2 linked regions of the Pyxidicoccus xibeiensis genome follow. Each later gene encodes a partner of the first gene's protein in a complex. Links are inferred from orthologs where the notes say so. Each region holds a gene or a part of one and is shown in the gene's direction. Other genes may lie near its edges.

What was found.
Region 2: the proteins of tsaD (region 1) and tsaE are in contact, whole or in part, in a crystal structure (PDB 6N9A), measured with the Thermotoga maritima proteins. The link is inferred for Pyxidicoccus xibeiensis from one-to-one orthologs. Residues at the interface, in WP_004082750.1 of Thermotoga maritima: Cys10, Asp11, Arg49, His50, Leu82, Gly84, Gly135, Gly136, Glu154, Thr155, Leu156, Asp157, Asp158, Ser159, Glu162, Asp165, Lys166, Arg169, Leu170, Tyr175, Lys213, Thr214, Leu217, Tyr218, Gln221, Arg222, Asn324; in WP_004082108.1 of Thermotoga maritima: Leu37, Gly38, Lys46, Lys57, Val59, Lys60, Ser61, Thr63, Phe64, Thr65, Leu66, Met67, Val69, Pro71, Tyr82, Arg83, Leu84, Asp86, Asp88, Phe89, Asp93, Ile128, Asp130, Glu131, Arg134.

Annotation. Positions count from the first base shown.
Region 1 is NZ_JAJVKV010000003.1:269,273-276,863, reverse strand. Bases 3,026-5,815 are described here. They hold tsaD (tRNA (adenosine(37)-N6)-threonylcarbamoyltransferase complex transferase subunit TsaD), read left to right. Parts: upstream 3,026-3,817; coding sequence 3,818-4,813; downstream 4,814-5,815. Other genes in these bases: LXT23_RS13790 (hypothetical protein), read right to left, coding at 5,689-5,815; rsmA (16S rRNA (adenine(1518)-N(6)/adenine(1519)-N(6))-dimethyltransferase RsmA), read left to right, coding at 4,824-5,684; LXT23_RS13805 (response regulator), read left to right, coding at 3,026-3,772. Also shown: LXT23_RS13810 (J domain-containing protein), read left to right, coding at 1-830; more of LXT23_RS13805, read left to right, coding at 1,046-3,025; more of LXT23_RS13790, read right to left, coding at 5,816-5,967; LXT23_RS13785 (deoxynucleoside kinase), read left to right, coding at 6,192-6,836; panB (3-methyl-2-oxobutanoate hydroxymethyltransferase), read left to right, coding at 7,002-7,591.
Region 2 is NZ_JAJVKV010000002.1:337,732-345,531, forward strand. The notes cover bases 1-2,999. They hold tsaE (tRNA (adenosine(37)-N6)-threonylcarbamoyltransferase complex ATPase subunit type 1 TsaE), read left to right. Parts: upstream 1-1,264; coding sequence 1,265-1,735; downstream 1,736-2,999. Other genes in these bases: LXT23_RS09575 (NAD(P)H-hydrate dehydratase), read left to right, coding at 1-1,268; LXT23_RS09585 (tetratricopeptide repeat protein), read right to left, coding at 1,784-2,434; LXT23_RS09590 (pentapeptide repeat-containing protein), read right to left, coding at 2,484-2,999. Outside these bases: more of LXT23_RS09590, read right to left, coding at 3,000-3,644; LXT23_RS09595 (class II glutamine amidotransferase), read right to left, coding at 3,747-4,610; hutI (imidazolonepropionase), read right to left, coding at 4,698-5,963; LXT23_RS09605 (hypothetical protein), read right to left, coding at 5,967-6,701; hutU (urocanate hydratase), read right to left, coding at 6,716-7,800. UniProt on the Escherichia coli protein: Required for the formation of a threonylcarbamoyl group on adenosine at position 37 (t(6)A37) in tRNAs that read codons beginning with adenine.

The DNA of each region.
Region 1 (7,591 bases):
TGGGTGCCACACCCACGACCGAGCCCGCCGCGCCCGCGCCTACACCGGCCCCGGTCTCCGAGCCGCCCAAGCCGGACGAGGCGCGGCTCGCCCAGCAGATCGAGCAGCGCTACGCCGACATCCAGGCCAAGCGGGACCACTTCTTCGTGCTTGGGGTCCCTCAGGACGCCCCGCGCGACCAGGTGAAGTCCGCCTTCCTCAGCCTCGCCAAGCTCTTCCACCCGGACCGCCTGCCGCCGACCATGCCGCACCTGGCGCCGAAGATGACCTCCGTCTTCGAGGCCATCCGCGAGGCCTACGAGGTCCTCTACGACGACGCCCGGCGCAAGGCCTATCTCCAGAACCTCCAGGCCCAGCAGTCCCTGCCGAAGACGCCCGCGCCGACCTCCTCCTCCGCGTCCCCGTCGTCCCGCCCCGCGGGCCGGCCCGACAGCAGCCCGGACGACCTCTACAAGATGGGCGAGGTCTTCTTCCGCAAGCGCGACTTCACCACCGCGTCGGACCACTACGACCGCGCCTGGTCCCTGGACGCCAAGCCCCTGTACCTGGCCGCTCGCGCCTGGGCCATCTACATGGACCCGGCCCGCAAGGCGGACATGGCCAAGGCCAAGCAGATGATGGCGGAGGCCGTGCGCACCGACCCCAACTGCGACCGCGCCCACTACCAGCTCGGCGTCATCGCCCGTGTCGAGGGCGACATGGACCGCGCCGAGCGCCACTTCCGTGAAGCAGTGCGCGCCAACTCCAAGCACCTGGAGGCCAATCAGGAGCTGCGCCTCATCGAAATGCGCAAGAAGAACCCGCCCAAGAAAGGCGGCTTCTTCCGCTGATGACCGCCCCGGCACCCCGCGTCCTCACGCGGGGTGTGGGTGTCTCGCAACAGGCACTCCAGGCTCTTCGATGAAACCCGGCGCGGCGACGCCTGTCCGCCTGGGGGACAGCCAGATTCCCCCTCGCCGCAAGCCATTGACATGCCTGGAAAGCGGGCAGGATGCTCCCGCGTCAGGCTCTCTGTAGAAGTCCGCAGTGACGAAAGGCATGTAACGTGGCCAAGCAGCACCTGCTCCTGGTCGATGGTGACGCAAAGAGCCTCCGCGTGATGGAGGTCAGCCTGAAGAAGGCTGGCTTCTCCGTGACGACGGCCATCCACGGCAAGGATGCGCTCGAGAAGGTTCAGATCAGCCCACCGGACCTCGTGCTGGCGGACACGAAGATGCCGGAGATGGACGGCTTCGAGCTGTGCAAGGCGCTCAAGTCCGACGAGCGCTTCAAGTTCATCCCGTACGTCTTCCTGACGAACCAGAAGTCCGTCGAGTTCAAGGTGCGCGGCCTGGAGCTCGGTGGCGACGACTACCTGACGAAGCCGATCTACATCAAAGAGATCGTCACCCGCGTGAAGATGATCCTCCAGAAGGCGGAGAAGGAGAGGATCGAGAAGCGGGAGACGACGAAGGGCGGCTTCGCCGGCAGCCTCGCCGACATGGGCGTGGTGGACCTGGTGCAGACGTTCGAGATTGGCCGCAAGACGGGCCTCATCAACATCCAGGGCGAGCGCACCGGCACCGTCTACTTCAAGGACGGACGGGTCATCGACGCGGAGCTGGGGCGGCTGAAGGGGGAGAACGCCTTCTACCGCATGCTGAATACCTTCGAGGGTCAGTTCGAGGTGCAGTTCAGCGCGCTGGACAGGCCGGAGCGCATCGAGATCTCCACCCAGGGCCTGCTGATGGAGGGCATGCGCCGCCTGGACGAGTGGGGGCGCATGCTCGAGCAGCTCCCGCCGCTGGAGACGGTGTTCGAGATTGACTACCACCAGCTCGCCGACCGCCTCTCGGAGATTCCGGACGAGGTGAACGGGTTGCTGCGCCTCTTCGACGGCAAGCGCACCCTGAGCCGCGTGGTGGAGGACTCGGACTTCGAGGACCTGGCCGCGCTGGGCATCATCAGCAAGCTGTACTTCGAGGGCCTCATCCGCGAGCTGGGCAATGCCCCGCTGGAGCCGGTGCAGAGCAGCAAGCCCGGCATCGAGCAGTGGCTCAACGCGGCCCCGCCGCCTGAAGCGCCCGTGGAGCCCGCGCCGCCCGCGCCCGTGGCGGCGGCCCCCGTGGAGCCCCTGGCTCCCGAAGTCCCCGTGGCGGTCGAGCCGCCCGCCGCCGTGGAGCCGCCGCCCGCCGTGGCGCCCGTGCCGACGCCGGCCCCGCGCACCATGCCGCCGAGCGTGCTCTCGCCGCCCGCGGGCGTGGAGGACGAGGCGGCCACGTCCCCTGGCGCCGCGGCCCAGCCCGCGAATGTCGTCGTCTTCCCCGCGAGGCCCCGGCGTGGCCCCGCGGACGAGGAGCCGGTGGAGGCGCCGCCGCTGGCGCCGGTGGAGGAGGGCTCGGCCTTCCTGGTGGAGCCCCCGCCGGCCCACCGCGCCGTGGAGCACGCGCACCGCAGCCTCCTGCTGGACTGGAGCCGCGTGGACACGGAGGGCATCGGCTCGGCCTCCACGTGGGGCCCGGGCTCCGTCTGGTCTCCCGCGCCACGGTCCCTCGGGGCCTCCAGCAGCTCGGGCTCCGCGTTCTCCCAGGGGGCCCCGGCCCCGGAGCCCACGTCCCCGCCGCGCGCGCCCATCTTCGGCGGCGCGGCCGTGGGGCCCAATCCCTTCCCACCCGTGCCTCCTCCCGCGCCGGCGCCGCCGTCGTCCGAGGTGACGCTGGTGAGCGGCAGGGGCTCCGCGCCGCCGGTGGCGCCCGTGTCGCTGGACCTCGGGCCCATCGCGGACATCGAGGAGACGCCCGCCCCGCAGCAGCTCGCGCTGCCGCCGTACCCGGGCCATGGTGCTCCCGCGCCCGCCGTGCCCCCGGTGGCGCCGGACATCTCCGAGGAGCCGCGGACGCCGACCTCGGTGCCGCCGCCCGTCTCCGTCGCGCCGGCCGCGGTGCAGCCCGCCGAGCCGAAGCCCCCGGCGCACCCGCCCGCCGCCGAGGTGAAGCCCGCGCCCGTGGCGGCTGCGAAGCCCGCCGAGGTGAAGCCCGCCCCGGTGGCGGAGTCGGATGATGCGGCGCTCGCCGCGGCCGTGCGCCCCAAGCGCACCGGCCTCTACGTGGGCCTCGGCCTGGCGCTCATCGGCGCCGTCGCCGCGGTGGTGCTGGGCGGGAGCTCCGGGAAGGGGCAGGACCCCGTTCCGAAGCCGCCGGTGGAGACGCCGAAGCCCGTCCAGGCGGTGAAGCCGCCGGAGACGGACCCCCTCCCGACGCCCGCCGTCGAGGACGCGGGGACGGCCACGGCCACCGCGCCCACGCCGCCGCCCGCCGCCACGCCGGATGCGGGGACGGCCGTCGCGGAGACGCCGCCGCCGGACACCGGCGAGACGCCTCCCACGCCGCCGGAGCCGAGCGCGCCGCCGGTGGACCCGGAGGTGGAGTACGCCACCCTCGTGAAGCAGGCGCGGGCGGCCATCGTCTCCAACCGCCACAAGTCGGCCGTGGCCAGCTACCGCAAGGCGCTGGCCCTCAAGCCCGCGTCCCTGGAGGCGAAGGCCGGCCTGGGCACGGCGCTGGTCAACGGCTTCGGGACGGAGGCGGCCTGCCGCGAGGCCTCCAAGCTGCTTCAGGACGTCGTCCGGGAGGAGGAGCGGAATGCCCGCGCCTGGCTGACGCTCGGCATGGCGTACCAGTTCAGCAAGCGAAATACCCAGGCGGTCGAGGCCTACAAGAGGTACTTGTTCCTCGAACCGACGGGGTCCTCGGCCAACGAGGTCCGCATGATGCTCAAGGAACTGGGCAACTGAGCGGGCTGGCGGCCCACCTCGTCCGCTTTCGGAGAAGTCGCCGCCTTGCTCGTCCTCGGCCTGGAAACCTCCTGTGATGAGACCGCCGCCGCCGTCGTGGAGGACGGCCGGCGCGTGCTCTCCGACGTCGTCTCCACCCAGGTGGACATCCACCGGCGCTGGGGTGGGGTGGTGCCGGAGCTGGCCAGCCGCAACCACATCGTCCAGGTGATGCCCGTCGTCCACGAGGCCCTCACCCGCGCGCAGAAGACGCTCGACGACGTGGACCTCATCGCCGTGACGTCCGGCCCCGGCCTCATCGGCGCGCTGCTGGTGGGCCTGCAGGTGGCCAAGGGGCTGAGCCTCGCCACCGGCAAGCCCTTCGTCGGCGCCAACCACCTGGAGGGCCACCTGCTGGCCATCCGCCTCATCGAGGAGGCCCCCGAGCCGCCGTTCCTCGGGCTCGTCGTCTCCGGCGGCCACACCAGCCTCTACGAGGTCCAGGACTACGGCCGCTACCGGCTGGTGGGCAGCACCCGCGACGACGCGGCCGGCGAGGCGTACGACAAGACGGCGCGCATCCTCGGACTGCCGTACCCGGGCGGGCTGCCCATCGACCAGCTCGCGCAGAAGGGAGACCCCGCGGCCATCCGCTTCCCGCGCGCGCTGCCCGGCGACAACTTCGACGTGTCCTTCTCCGGGCTGAAGACGGCCGTGCTGCACCACGTGCAGAAGCACGGCCTTCCCGAGGGCCAGGCGCTGGCGGACCTGTGCGCGTCCTTCCAGGAGGCGGTGGCGGACGTGCTGTCGAAGAAGCTGGTGGCCGCCGCGCGCCGGCTGGGCCACAAACAACTGGTGCTGTGCGGAGGCGTGGCGGCCAACTCGCGGCTGCGCGCGCTGTGCCGCGAGCGCGCACAGGAGCGGGGGCTGGACATGTTCCTGCCGCCGGTGCGGCTGTGCACGGATAACGGCGCCATGATTGCCGTGGCGGGGTATGAGGCGTACCGCCGCGGACTGCGCGGAGACTTCCGCCTGGCGGCAGACCCGGCCTGGCGCATGTAAAGGAGACCGGGTGGAATCACCGCGAGACATCCTCAAACGACATGGCCTGCGCCCCAAGCACAGCTGGGGACAGAACTTCCTGGGCGACGAGGAGGCCCTGGAGACCATCGCCGACGCGCTCGCGCTGCGCGAGGGCGAGCCGGTGGTGGAGCTGGGCCCCGGCCTGGGCCACCTGACGCGCTTCCTCGCCGCGACGAAGGCGCGCGTCACCGCGGTGGAGCGGGACCGCGACATGGTGACGGTGCTGGAGAAGGAGGCCATCCCCGGCGTGCGCGTGGTGTCCGGCAACGCCGCCACCGTGGACTTCGCGGAGGTGGCCGGCGCCCCCGAGGTGGCCGTGGTGGGCAACCTGCCGTACCACCTGTCCAGCTCCATCCTCTTCCGCGTGCTGGAGCAGCGTTCCCGCGTGACGCGCGCCGTCTTCACCCTCCAGAAGGAAGTCGTCGAGCGGCTGGCCGCCGAGCCCGGCAACCGCGACTACGGGCTGCTCACCGTGCTGCTCGGCCTGCACTTCGACGCGGAGAACATCCTCACGCTGGAGTCGTGGCGCTTCCACCCGCCGCCGAAGGTGGACTCCGCGGTGCTGCGCCTCACGCGCCTCAAGGCCCCGCGCGCGCCCATCGTCGACGACGCCCGCTTCATCCGGGTGGTGAAGGCGTCGTTCGCCCACCGGCGCAAGACGCTGCTCAACTCGCTCAAGTCGGACCCCACGCTGGGCACGCCCGAGGTGCTCGCCGCCGCGCTGGCCACGGCCGGCATCGACCCGCAGCGCCGCGCGGAGACGCTGGCGCCCGAGGAGTTCGCCGCGATTGAGCGCGCGCTGGGGCCCGTCGTCACGCCGGTGCCGGCGCCCGAGAAGCTGTCGGAGTAGGGCGCTACCGCTGCCGCATTCCCAGCGCCTGGAGCAGGCCGCCCTGCTGCTCCAGGAAGGCGCGGAACTCGGCCTCGGGAATGCGCATGCGCGCCAGCACGTCGCGGAGGATTTCCTCCACGGTGCCGTCCTGCCGGCGCTTGAGCTCCAGGGCCGTCTTCAGCAGCACCACGCCATAGAGCGGGTCCGGCTCCACCGGCGGTGCGGGTGTCGTCCTGGGGGTCGCGCTCTGACGGGCCTCTTCCAGCACCACCACCGTCTTCGCCCGCTGCCTGCCGCTCATGTCCGGAGACCGTCCCGCGCGCTCGCCATGAAGTCGCGCGGACCGTAGGGGATGCTCTCCGGAGCGTCAAGCGAGCCGGGCATCCCGGACACCGGGTGCGGCCGCGGAAAATTGCCGGATTCGGCCGGGCATGTTGTGTTATCCGCCCGGATGCGTGGCCGTGCCCTCGCGAGTGGTGGGCGCGCGGCCTCACTGTGCATTCCGCGGTCGGGAGGCCTCGGCGGATGGACTACCGGTACATCGTGGTCGAGGGGCCCATTGGCGTGGGCAAGACGAGCCTGTCCAACATCCTCGCGGAGCGCCTGTCCGGCCGGCGCATCCTCGAAATCGTGGAGGAGAATCCCTTCCTCTCCAGCTTCTATACGGACCGGCAGAAGTTCGCGTTCCAGACGCAGATCTTCTTCCTGCTGTCGCGCTTCCGGCAGCAGCAGGAGCTGTTCCAGCAGGACCTCTTCAGCTCGATGACGGTCAGCGACTACCTGTTCGCCAAGGACCGCATCTTCGCGCACCTCAACCTGGACGCCCACGAGCTGGCCCTCTACGAGCGCGTCTTCGAGGCGCTCGGGCCCCGCGTGGCCAAGCCGGACCTCGTCATCTACCTCCAGGCCCGCCTGGACGTGCTGCTGCATCGCATCAAGAAGCGCGGCCGCGAGTTCGAACGGAAGTTCGACTCCGGGTACCTGGAGGGGCTGGTCCACTCCTACAACACCTTCTTCTTCCACTACACGGAGACGCCACTGTTGGTGGTGGACACCTCGGACATCGACTTCGTCAACAACGAGGCGGACCGGGAGGACCTGCTGGCCACCATCCGGAAGGCGAAACCGGGCACCCAGCATTACCTTCCGAAGGCATCCCGACGGGCCTGAAGCCGGGCTCCCGCCAGGACGCTCGTCCTCCGGGCCCCACGGCCGCCCGAAGGGCGTTAGAGTGCGGTGACGGGCCCTGGGCTTCCGGCGATCTCCATTGGGGACGGCGAGGGGCGAAGGGGTCCGGCAGTGGCCGTCCCACCCGTCGACACAAGGAGGTGAACCGTGAAGGACAAGGTCACCATCCACACGCTGAAGCGCTTCAAGCAGATCGGCCAGAAGATCTGCATGGTTACCGCCTACGACGCCACGTTCGCCCACATCCTGGACCAGGCGGGAGCGGACGTGCTGCTCGTCGGTGACTCGCTGGGCATGGTCGTCCAGGGGCATGACTCCACGCTGCCCGTGACGATGGACCAGATGGTCTATCACTCCAAAGCGGTGACTCGCGGTGCGCGCCGGGCCCACGTGGTGGGGGATTTGCCCTTCATGAGCTACCAGGTGTCTCCCCAGGAGGCGGTGCGCAACGCCGGCCGGCTGGTGTCCGAGGGGGGCGTGGGCAGCGTCAAGCTGGAGGGTGGCGCCGAGTTCGCGGAGACGGTGCGCGCGATTACCCGCGCCAGCATCCCCGTCATGGGCCACCTGGGGCTGACGCCGCAGTCCGTGCACAAGATGGGCGGCTATGTCGTGCAGGGCCGCGACGAGGACCAAGCCCGCAAGATTCTCGACGACGCGCTGGCGCTGGAGCAGGCCGGGGCGTACGCGCTGGTGCTCGAGGGCGTGCCGCTGGAGCTGGCGCGCACGATTACCCAGAG
Region 2 (7,800 bases), on another replicon or contig:
CCGAGTCGCGGCGAAATCTGGAGGCGCTGAAGGGCTTCGGCGTGGTGCCGCACGCGCTGGCCGCGCTGCCGGAGCTGGGGCACGGAGACGTGGTGGTGGACGCGCTGTTCGGCACGGGCCTGAGCCGCGCGCCCGCGGGCGACTTCGCGGAGGCCATCGGTGTGATTGCCCGCTGGCGGCGGGCAGGCGCGAAGGTGGTGGCGGCGGACGTGCCGTCCGGCCTGCAGAGCGACACGGGCGAGCCCTTCGCTCCGTGCGTCGAGGCGGATGTCACGGTGGCCTTCGGCTTCCTCAAGCCGGCGCAGGTGCTGGAGCCCGGGGCCTCGCTGTGCGGGCGGGTGCGGCGGGTGGACATCGGCATGGGGGGCGAGTCGGCGAAGGACCTCGCCGGGCCCAGGCTGTTGGTGGTGGAGGAGGCGGACGCTCGCGACACGCTGCCGGTGCGGAAGGCGGACACGCACAAGGGCACCTACGGGCACGTGCTGGTGGTGGCGGGGAGCCGGGGGAAGACGGGCGCGGCGGCGCTGGTGGCCAAGGCGGCGCTTCGCTCAGGCGCCGGGCTCGTCACGGTGGCCTCGCGTGGGGAGGCGCTGGACAGCATCCAGGCGCACTCGGCGGAGATCATGGGGGTGCCGCTGGAGGCCTCGGGGCCGCTGGCGATGGGAGACCTGGACGCGCTGCTGGCCGCGGCCGAGGGCAAGGATTCGCTCGTCATCGGGCCGGGGATTCCTCGGGGGCCGGAGACGGGCGCGTTGATTGGCGAGCTGCTGTCGCGGCTGGAGCTGCCCGCCGTGCTGGACGCGGACGCGCTCAATGCGGTGGCCTCGGACCTGTCGGTGCTGCGCCGGGCGAAGGGGCCGGTGGTGCTCACGCCGCACCCGGGGGAGATGTCCCGGCTGACGGGGCGGTCCACGAAGGAGGTCCAGACACGGCGGTTGGAGCTGGTGAAGCAGCTGGCCGCCGGAGTCGGGGTGACGGTGGTGCTCAAGGGCGACAGGACGCTGACGGCGCACCCGGACGGGCGCGTGTTCATCAACACCACGGGGAACCCGGGCATGGCCACGGGGGGCTCGGGGGACGTGCTGGGCGGCGTGTGTGGCGCGTTCCTGGCGCAGGGGATTCCCGTTCCGGAGGCCATCTGGACGGCGGTGTATGCCCACGGGCTCGCGGGAGACCTGGTGGCGGCGCGGCGGGGTCAGCTGGGGCTGGTGGCCGGGGACCTCATCGAGCAGGGCCTCTGCGAGGTCTGGGTCCGGTGGGGACGATGAGCACGGTCCGGACGCTGAAGCTGTCGTCACCCGAGGAGACGCATGCCCTGGGCGTGCGGCTGGGGAAGCTGCTCCAGCCCGGTGACTTCGTGGGCCTGATTGGCGACCTGGGGGCGGGGAAGACGCACCTGGTGCGGGGCGTGGCGGAGGGCGCGGAGGTGCCTCGCTCGGAGGTGGCCAGCCCCACGTTCGCGATTGTGTATCCGTACTCGGGAAGGATTCCGCTGTACCACGCGGACCTGTACCGGCTGGCGAACTACGACGACCTGTACTCCACAGGCTTCCTGGACCTGGTGGAGGGGCGCGACGGCGCCGTGCTGGTGGAGTGGCTGGACCGCATCCCCGAGGCTGCGCCCCGTGAGCACCTGCGCCTCACGCTGAAGCACGCGGGCGGCGAGGTGCGGGAGCTTTCGGCCGAGGCGTTCGGTGCGCGGCCTGCGGCACTGCTCGCCGCGTGGATGCCCTGAGGCGGGTCGCAAGCGCGGGGCGGCGGTGCACCGGCGCCGGCTGCGTCGTCAGCGTCGCGCCAGCGTCGAGCGCACCCAACGCCACGCGGCTCCCACGCCCGGCGAGATGCGCAGCAGCGTCCAGTGCACCCGCGCCAGCTGCGGTCCCCCGGGCCCGTGGGCCAGCGGCTCGAGCAGCGCCAACGCCTCGGAGCGTTGTCCCTCACGCGCGAGCAGCAGGGCCAGGTCCAGCTTCGGCTCGAACAGCGTCGGCTCGAAGGCCAGCGCCTCCTGCAGGAGGGTGATGGCGTCGCGCCGCTCATTCCGGCGGCGGAAGTGGAAGCGTCCTCGGAGCAGGGCCCGCACCGCGTCCGCGCGGTAGCCCTTGGTGAGGTTGAGCTGCGCCAGCTGCTGCCAGAGGCTTATCTGGTGGGGGAACGTGTCCGCGGCCTGCGTATAGACAGCAATGGCCTTGTCCGCGAAGCCCCTGTCCAGGTGGGCCTGCGCCGCGGTGTGGAAGCTCTGGAGCGCGGCTTCGGGCTGTCTGGCTCGCGCCAGCAGCGGTGCAAGCTTGCCGTGGACGACGGGGTCCTTGGGCTCCAGCTCCAGCGCCCTGCGATACGCCGCAATGGCCTTCTTGACCCGACCCTTGGCGCGCGCGCGATCCGCCTCGGCGACGAGTTCGGAGCGCGTCCTCGGGGCTTTCTGGCGGAAGAGCATTGCGTCACAGCCTACTTCGCCAGCCAGGCTGGTTCCGCAGCCCCGCCGCTTACTCCAACCGGGGTGGTGTGAAATGCCAGTCCGCCTGGATTCTCGGGTCGACCTGCTCCTGCAGGCGCTTCAACCACTGGCGGGCTTGTTGCGCGGAGACGCTCGCGGGCGCTCCTGACGACTCGCTGGGCTGCTCCCGCAACTGGAGGGCCCATTCCAGGCACTCGCGGACCTGCGGTGCTTCCGGGCCGCGGTCCGGCGCCAACCGGGTGGGCCTTGAACGGCTCGCCTCGACCCGCGTTCGTGCCCGGGTTGCGAAGTCAGGGTCCGTCAGGAGTGCGACCACCGTGAGCTGGGGAAGAACCCAGGTCCCGTGGTCCAGGCGTTCCCACAGGGCCGTCAAGGTGTGCTCGCTCGTTCCACCCAGCACCATGGCCGTCGCCGCCATCAGGTCGATGTGCCAGAGCCGCTCCTTCCACAGCGCGGCCACCTCCGCCTGCAGGTTGGTGCTGGCCTCCACGCCCGCCTCCACATGGAGGAGGGCGTCCCGGTGCGTGAGGCGGACAAGCTGAAACCGGGGCGCCATCAGCAATGGCTCGACGAATGACGGGAAGCCCACCCGTCGCGCGTGGCGGACGAAGTCCCGGTCCGTGCGCGGATAGACGCGCGGCGGGTCGAACTGGCAGTTCGTGAGGAGCGCGTCCTCCAGATCACAGAGGTACAGGCTCGTGTCCCGCAGGTCGGCGTTGCGCAGGTCCGCGTGGTTCAGCGAGGCCCGGTCGAACCGCGCATCCCGGAGCCGCGCGCGGCGAAACGAGCTTCGCGCCAGGTTCGACGCGGTGAACACCGCCCCTTCGAGGCTGGCATCGTCCCAGCGCGTCCCCAGGGCCACGCAGGCCGTCAGGTTTGCCCGCTCCAGGCGCGCATAGGTCAGCGAGGCCTCGGACAGTGTGGCGAGCTCCATCCGCGCCTCCTGCAGGCCACAGTCATCCAGCAGCGCACCGTCCAGCCGGGCCCTCACGAGGTCCGCACCGGACAGCTCCTGCTGCGTCAGGTCGATGCCGCGCAGGTCGCCCCGGTTGTCGCCCAGCGCTTCCGTCCCCGGGAACCCCGCGAGCACGTCACGCCAGGCGCCGCACAGGCCCATGGCCATGAGCTGCTCGCGCCGACGCTGGCCGTCAGGAGTGTTCCACCGTGCGACGAGCTGCTCGGCGCGCATCAACGGGGCTGCCTCCTGCGCACGGTGACTGCGGTACGCGTCAGGGATGATGACCCCTGCACGCTGCCACCGAAGTGCACCGTCGGGAAGCCGCCGCCACCCTCACGCCGCGTTGCGCGGCGCACCCGGATTCACGGGAGGGAACAGGTCGCCCCCGGCCAGCTCGTGCACGCGCCAGCGGTGGAACACGAGGCTCGCATCCACGGCGATGACGTCTTCCTCGTTCACCGGGGCCCAGTAGGGCCCGCCGCACAGCGACTCGCTGGCGACGATGAACTGCTCCACCCGGGTGCCCACGGACGGCAGCCCATCCACCACGTTGCGCGTCGGGCCCGTGGACACCAGCAGCGTGCGGTTGCGGCGCGAGGCCACCATCACCTCGCCATTGGTGACGAGGAAGTTCATCGCGGAGCGGACCTCCACGCCGGGCGCGTCCGTAATCGCCGCCACCAGCGACATGGTCTCCGCCACCGCGCGCGCCACGCCCTCCACGGGCACCGAGTGCTCGAGCGAGTGCCTGGCCGACAGCCGGGTGAGGAAGAGGTAGAAGCAGCGCTCGCTGTCCGTGGTGCCGCGGATGTGACCGCGCAGGGCCGGGCTGATGAGCGCTTCCACGGCCGCCCGGTGCTTCGCGAACTCGCGCAGCGTCCCGTTGTGTCCGAAGGACCAGCGGCCATGGTGGAAGGGGTGCGAGTTGCGCAGCTCCACCGCGCCCACCGACGCGAGCCGGATGTGCGCCACCACCGTGTGCGAGGACACACGGCTGCTCACACGCTCGAAGTCAGGGTCGCTGTGCGCCGGGCCCACACCATGGGCCACCAGTGGGAGCGGCTCGGCACCGTATGCGGCGATTCCCCATCCGTCCTTGTGCTCTCGCGACTGGATGAGCAGCGAGTTCTTCTCCGTCACCAGCGCGGGGTGGACGGCAGCGGGAATCGAGGAGCGGAATCCAAATAGTCGGCACATGGCAGCGGCAGGTATTTATAACGCCCGGCCCACAGGAGAAGTTCTCATGTCTCACCGGGCGGTGTCGCGTGTCAAAGCGACGCCACTTCACGCGCAGGAATTCATCTCCTGCCGGACGACGACACGTCCGGCTTTCACCACCACTCGCGCGTGACCTACCCCTAGATGGTAGGGCAGGTGCCGATACGAGGCACAGCTGTAGACCACCAGGTCGCCTGGGTCTCCCTCGGTCAGCCGTCCATGTGATTGCAGTCCCAACGACAGAGCGGCGCCTCGGGTAGCAGCCCAGTAGGCCTCCGCCGCGCTCAGCCCGTTCTCCAGACAGGCCAGGCCCAGCACCAGGGCCACGTTCTCACTCATCGCCGAGCCCGGATTCACGTTTGAACCCAAAGCGACGTTGATTCCCGCGTCTCGCAGCTTCCGGCCCGGGGCGTACGGCCGCATGCGCAGGAAGAGGGTGGAGGTGGGCACCAGGACGGCGGACACGTTGGCCGCGGCCAGCGCGCGGATGCCCGCGTCCGTCACCTGCTCCAGGTGGTCAGCCGTTGCGGCTCCAAGCTCCGCCGCGAGTTCCGAGGCTCCACAGGCAGTGAGCTGGTCCGCGTGCAGCCGGGGCGTCATGCCCAGCGCGCGGGCGGCGGTGAGGATGCGGCGGGCCTCGTCCACGGTGAAGGCGCTGTCCTCCGCGAAGACGTCGCAGAAGCGGGCCAGGCCCTCACGCGCCACGGCGGGGAGGATTTCGTCGATGCACAGCCGCACGTACTCCTCGCGCCGGCCTTTGTACTCCTCCGGCACCGCGTGCGCGCACAGCAGCGTGGGCACCAGCTCCATCGGCGTGAGCGCGCCCAGCCGCCGCACCACGCGCAGCATCTTCAGCTCGTTCTCCACGTCGAGCCCGTAGCCGCTCTTCACCTCCGCCACCGTCACGCCGTGCGCCAGCAGCCGGTGGATGCGGGGCAGGGCGAGCCGCACCAGCTCGTCCTCGCTGGCGGCGCGCGTGGCCCGCACCGTGCTGACGATGCCGCCACCCGCCTTGGCAATCTCCAGATACGTGGCGCCCTGGTTGCGCAGGTCGAACTCCGCGGAGCGCTCGCCCGCGAAGACCAGGTGCGTGTGCGGGTCCACGAAGCCGGGGCCCACGAAGCCGCCCTGGGCGTCCACCACCTCGGTGCCGGGGCCCAGCGCGCCGGGGGGCAGGCCCGCCTCCGGGCCCACGTATGCAATGCGGCCCCCGCGCACGCCCACGCAGGCGCCGGGGCGGGGGGTGAGGGCGGCCTCCGCGCGCTCGCGGTGCGTGCCCTCCACCGTGAGGACCTCGGAGGTGTTGCGAACCCACAGCTCCAGCGCGTCCATGTGTCAGCGACCTCCGCGCACGCCCATGATGGGGACATTCCAGCTGGCCCCGCCGTCCGCCTTCACCCGGCCGAAGCCGCCGGAGAGCTCCGCGCTCTCCAGCCAGCTCAGGGTGAACCGCGCGGCCACCACTCCGCCGTAATACACGGAGCTGTCACTGATTCCGCTCGATGACACCGTGTTCCACGCGAAGAAGGGCACCAGGCCCAGCGACACGTTCTTCTCCGGCTGCACGGTGAAGGCACACGACGCCTCCGCGCCGAACATGCTGCCCGGGCCGCCACGGCTGTTGTCGATGCCGAAGTCCGAGGCCCCGCGCAGCGACAGCGCGGGGGCCAGGCCCAGCCGCTCCGAGCCCACGTAGTACGACGCGCCCGCATACAGCCCGTAGCCGGGCAGGGGCAGGGGCAGGAAGAACTCCCCCTGCAGGCCGGTGTGCAGGTGCAGCCGCTCGGTGAGCGGCCACGTCATCGCGGCGTCGAGCACCATGCCCCACTGCTGCGTGGAGAAGCTGGCCTCGTCGCCCCGGAACCGGTCTCCCTCGCCGATGAAAGGCTGGGAGCCGGAGATGGGCGCGCTGAGCCGGGGGCCCGTGCGCACGCCCACCTGCGCGAGCGTCCGGTCCGGGGCCCCGGGCCCCAGCCGCATCACCATGGGCCCCATGGCCGTGGGGGCACACCCCGCCAGCGCGCCGAGCGCGGCGGCCAGCAGCAGCCAGCAGTGACTCGAGCGGTGCATGGCGGCCTCCAGGCTCACACGGTGATGCCGGGAATCTTCACGCCGCGCTGCTTCGCCACGTCGATGGCCTCGTCGTAGCCCGCGTCCGCGTGGCGCAGCACGCCCATGCCCGGGTCGCTGGTGAGCACGCGCTCAATCCGGCGCGCGGCCTCGGGCGTGCCGTCCGCGACGATGACCTGGCCGGCGTGCAGCGAGTAGCCCATGCCCACGCCGCCGCCGTGGTGGAAGGACACCCACGAGGCGCCGTTCACCGCGTTCACCAGCGCGTTGAGGATGGGCCAGTCCGCCACCGCGTCCGTGCCGTCCTTCATCGCCTCCGTCTCGCGGTTGGGCGACGCCACCGAGCCGCAGTCCAGGTGGTCGCGGCCGATGACGATGGGCGCCTTCACCTCGCCCTTGCGCACCAGCTCGTTGAAGGCGAGGCCCGCCTTCGCGCGCTCGCCGTAGCCCAGCCAGCAGATGCGCGCCGGCAGGCCCTGGAAGGCGATGCGGTCTCCCGCCATGCCCAGCCAGCGCTGGAGCGACGCCTTCTGCGGGAACAGCTCGCTCACGACCTTGTCCGTGCGGCGGATGTCCTCCGGGTCTCCGGAGAGGGCCACCCAGCGGAACGGGCCCATGCCCTCGCAGAAGAGCGGGCGGATGTACGCGGGGACGAAGCCGGGGAACTCGAAGGCGTTCGCCATGCCGCCGAGCTTCGCCTGGCCGCGCAGGTTGTTGCCGTAGTCGAACACGTGGCTGCCGGCGCGCTGGAAGTCGTTCATCGCCTCCACGTGCATGATCATCGACTCGCGCGCGCGGCGCACGTACGCCTCCGGGTCCCTGCGGCGCAGCTCGGCGGCGGCCTCCAGCGACAGGTCCGTGGGGATGTAGCCGTTGAGCGGGTCATGCGCGCTCGTCTGGTCCGTGACGAGGTCCGGCTTGATGCCCCGGCGGTACAGCTCGCGGAACACCGAGGCCGCGTTGCCGATGATGGCGATGGAGCGGCCCACGCGCTTCTGCTGGGCGTCCTTCGCCAGCGCGAGCGCCTCGTCCAGGTCCTTGGCCACGACGTCCAGGTAGCGCGTCTCCACGCGGCGGCGGGCGCGGGCGGGGTCTATCT